Regions from separate parts of the Mycobacterium burgundiense genome, predicted to be linked through region 2. Evidence: riboswitches for the same ligand, from Rfam matches in the RefSeq annotation. Region 2 holds a riboswitch; the other holds the start of a gene.
The links. A riboswitch is a leader RNA that binds a small molecule or an ion and turns the genes downstream of it on or off. The one in region 2 is predicted to bind S-adenosylmethionine.

Region 1: it holds a riboswitch for S-adenosylmethionine, as region 2 does, so the genes downstream of both, RCP80_RS18285 (bifunctional o-acetylhomoserine/o-acetylserine sulfhydrylase) here and RCP80_RS09405 (metallophosphoesterase) in region 2, are expected to answer to the same signal.

The regions. Positions count from the first base shown of each region.
Region 1 covers NZ_OY726397.1:3,863,147-3,865,342, forward strand. The annotation lists gene RCP80_RS18280 (epoxide hydrolase EphH) at 16-855, shown strand; SAM riboswitch class IV at 932-1,065, shown strand; gene RCP80_RS18285 (bifunctional o-acetylhomoserine/o-acetylserine sulfhydrylase) at 1,217-2,196, shown strand, end outside.
Region 2 covers NZ_OY726397.1:2,018,037-2,020,232, reverse strand. The annotation lists gene RCP80_RS09410 (hypothetical protein) at 1-186, opposite strand, end outside; SAM riboswitch class IV at 337-448, opposite strand; SAM riboswitch class IV at 656-766, shown strand; gene RCP80_RS09405 (metallophosphoesterase) at 1,075-2,079, shown strand; gene RCP80_RS09400 (NUDIX hydrolase) at 2,091-2,196, opposite strand, start outside.

The DNA of each region.
Region 1 (2,196 bases), 1.8 Mb from region 2:
TGCTAAAGTCGGGTCATGACGTTCCGTCGCGCCCCCATTCATCTGGGCACCGGTGAACCGGTCCTGATGCTGCATCCGTTCCTGTGCTCGCAGCAGGTCTGGTCCACGGTCGGGCAGAAGCTCGCCGAGACCGGGCGCTACGAGGTCTTCGCCCCGACGATGGTCGGCCACCACGGCGGACCCGACGCCGGGACGTGGTTCTTGAACACCGAACTGCTCGCCGATCACGTCGAACGACAACTCGACGAACTGGGCTGGGACACCGCCCACATCGTGGGTAATTCGCTGGGCGGCTGGGTCGCGTTCGAGCTGGAACGACGCGGCCGGGCCCGCACCCTGACCGGCATCGCCCCGGCCGGCGGCTGGACGCAGTGGTCACCGGTCAAGTTCGAGACCGTGGCGAAGTTCATTGCCGGCGGTCCGGTCCTGCTGGCCGCGCGCCTGCTGGGGCCCCGGATCCTTCGGCTGCCCTTCGCCCGCCGGGTGGCCACGCTGGCGGTCAGCGGTCCCGCCGACGGGCCCACCGACGCCGACCTGGTGGACCTCGTCGCGGACGCCACGCACTGCCGCGCCTACTTCGCGCTGCTGGTCAAGACCCTGATGTTGCCGGGACTGCTGGAGCTTTCCGAGATCGAGGTCCCGACCCACCTGGTGGTCTGCGAGAAGGACCGGGTCTTCCCCGCCGTGCGCGGCCACCGGCACTTCCTCGACAATCTGCCCCCCACCTCGCGCACCACCCGCCTCGACGGGGTCGGACACATCCCGATGCTGGAGGCTCCGGACCTCGTCGCGGACCTGCTGATCGCCTTCCTCGACGAGCACTCCGCGCCGGGCCCCGAACAGCGCCGGGCCTGACCCCACCGGACGTTTCGCGGGTGGCTGAAGCGTGCCTGCTGGCCGACACTCGGTCGGTTGGGATATTCTGCGTATCGGTCATGAGTGCCAGCAACAAGCCCCGGCTTGCTGGCCGGCAACCCTCCAACCGCGGTGGGGTGCCCCGGGTGATGACCAGGTTGAGTAGTCACTGGACCAACCATCCAGTGGGTTACACGGCAAGCGCGGGTCCGGTACGCGGGCCCCAAGAGTAGACAGGGAAACCTGATGCGGCCCGATATGTGTCACTGCTGCTGAACCGACGCGCACCCGTGCGCGTCGATCCGTCGTGCCAGCGCCGACGGACAAGCATCCGAGACCAGCTACCGAAGGACACCACCCCATGAGCAACAAAACCGATGATCACAGCGCCTCCTGGTCGTTCGAGACCAAGCAGGTCCACGCCGGCCAGACGCCCGATGCCGCCACCAATGCGCGGGCCCTGCCGATCTACGCGACCACCTCCTACACGTTCGACAGCACCGACCACGCCGCGGCCCTGTTCAGCCTGGCCGAACCCGGCAACATCTACACCCGGATCATGAACCCGACGACCGATGTCGTCGAGCAGCGCGTCGCGGCCCTCGAGGGCGGCGTCGCGGCGCTGTTCCTGGCATCGGGTCAGGCCGCCTCGACCATCTCGATCCTCAACATCGCCGCGGCCGGCGATCACGTCGTGTCCTCCCCGCGCCTGTACGGCGGCACCTATAACCTCTTCCAGCACTCGCTGCCGAAGCTCGGTGTCGAGGTCACCTTCGTCGAGAATCCCGATGATCCGGAGTCCTGGCGGGCGGCGGTGCGGCCCAACACCAAGGCCTTCTTCGCCGAGACCATCTCCAACCCGCAGATCGACATCCTCGACATCCCCGCGGTCTCGGCGGTGGCCCACGACAACGGCGTGCCGTTGATCGTGGACAACACCATCGCCACGCCGTACCTGATCCAACCGCTGGCGCTCGGCGCCGACATCGTCGTGCATTCGGCCACCAAGTACCTCGGCGGCCACGGCACCGCGATCGCCGGGGTGCTCGTCGACGGCGGCACCTTCGACTGGACCAGCGGACGATTCCCCGGGTTCACGACGCCGGACCCCAGCTACCACGGTGTGGTGTTCGCCGAACTCGGCGCACCGGCCTACGCGCTGAAGGCCCGGGTGCAGTTGCTGCGCGACCTCGGCTCGGCCGCCTCCCCGTTCAACGCCTTCCTGGTGGCGCAGGGCCTGGAAACGCTGAGCCTGCGGATGGAACGCCACGTGGAGAATGCGCAATGCGTCGCCAAGTACCTGGCCGACCACGAGGGCGTCACCAGCGTCAACTACGCCGG
Region 2 (2,196 bases):
GGCATTCCTGATCTCCTGTTCGACCCAGGTATCTTCCACGGCGCGCTGCAATTTAGAACGACGATGAGCTTCGGCGGCCGCGTAGGAACCGTGGCGCGCGATTTGATCAGCCGTTCGGGAGTAGTGCGACGCATGCCACTGCCGGGGAGGCTGTGGCTCGCCAATCCAGCCACGCTCTGCGCTCATGACAACCTCTTCTGCCGAGGACGGTCGCCCCGTCCCGCCTGCCTGGGCCGCTCCAGTCGCCGCGGACACTGCGCACGCACGTTGCGCCTGATGACTTGATCAATCGACCGGAACATAATCCGCCCTCCCTGCCCGGGAGTCTCCACCACGGAGACACTCTTGCCCGCACCAAACGGTTTAGGCCGCTTCGTCATCCGAGCCACCCACCAGCGTGGGGTTGGCGTACCGTCCAGTCGGAGCTTGGCGACGGCAACTCGTGAAGCAATCGTCATGGTACAGGGCTCGGGCCACACAGCAGCCGTGATGGCGGCGGTCTAGCGTGCGACCTGATCTCATCACCATTCTCCATCCCCTGCCGTGAGTACACCGGTGATCTGAACCGAGAGGTTTCGTTGCGTAAGCGAAGAATGCGCACCCCATCAAGACCTTTCGGCCTTGCCTGTCAGACCGCCAAGTTATAGTCGGGGTGCGTCATGAGATGCCGTACCAAGCTCCGACTAAGCGGCACGCCAACCCCACGCTCGCGGGTGGCTCGGATGACGACGCGGCCCACGCCAACCGGTGAGGGCAAGAGCGCCTCTCCTGGCAGAGGCACGAAACTCGGGGAATATCGCGATGTCTCAAGCGAAGGACTGCGCCTCTATTGGCCCTGGGCACCGCAAGCAATGGCTCCAGGCATTGAAGGTGCACCTCGGCGTGGCCGCCCAGAGACGTCGGGACGAAGCGCGGGTGGAAGACCGACATCGTCTGCGCGCCAAGGTGTTCGGATTGGACCTCAGTGATACCCGGGACGTGTGAGATTCGACCGCATGTCGTTTCTGATGCGGACCGCGGTAACACGAAGTCCCAGTCTGCTCTATCCGAACCCCATTGAGAGGATCACACAAGATGAACGTTCAGCGAATCGAAGGCTACGACATCATCGGCGACGTCCACGGATGCGCCACCAAGCTCGAGGAACTACTCACCGAACTCGGCTACATGGCCGAGCCCGCAGCCGCATACCGCCATCCCAGTCGGCAGGCGATCTTCGTCGGCGACCTGATCGATCGCGGCGACGAACAGTTGCGCGTGCTCGAGGTGGTCAAGGCCATGGTCGATGCGGACAGCGCCCGGATCGTCATGGGCAATCACGAGTTCAACGCCCTCGCCTATGACACCGAATGGCCGCCCGGCAGCGGGAAGTACCTACGCCCACACGATGACCCGGACGACGAAAGGTCGGAGAAGAACGCGAAACAGCACAAGGCCTTCCTCGACCAGGTCACCGGCATTGACCGGCAGCGATACCTGCAGTGGTTCAAGACGATTCCGCTCTGGCTGGATCTCGGTGGCCTGCGGGTCGTCCACGCCTGCTGGCACGCGGACTCCATCGCAGTGGTCGAGCACCACTGCGGATCGAATACCCCGTTCGCCCACATCGACCATCTGGTGGCGGCCAGCACCGAGCACCATCCGCTGTACCGTGCGGTCGAGACGCTGCTGAAGGGCCCCGAGATCAGTCTGGTCAACCATGGGCAGCTCCCCTACCACGACAAAGACGGCACGCCGCGCGACAACGCCCGAATACAATGGTGGAACAACGGCGGCCGCACCCTGCGCGACATCGCCGAAATGGCAGGCAATTTCACCACCGCGGCCGGCGAGCCCTACCCGCCGCTGCCCGACCTGGAACTGCGGAGCGACACCCGGTCCTTCGTCTATACCGACGAAATCCCGGTGGTCTACGGTCATTACTGGCGGCAGGCGCCTCCGAAACACCGGCACGACTGGACGGACTACACCGCGTGCGTCGACTTCAGCGCGGTGAAAGACGGCGCGCTGACCGCCTACCGCTGGTCGGGCGAGAGCACAATTCAGCGCGAACACTCCGTGACTTCAGGCGGATGGTGAGCCGCGGCCGTTCATGACTCGAGGTTGACCCGTCGCCGGAACAACTCCGCGGGGCGTCCTCGCCCGCCCGCCGTGGTGGCGCCGGTCGCGACGAGTTGGGACTCCATCGAACGCCGG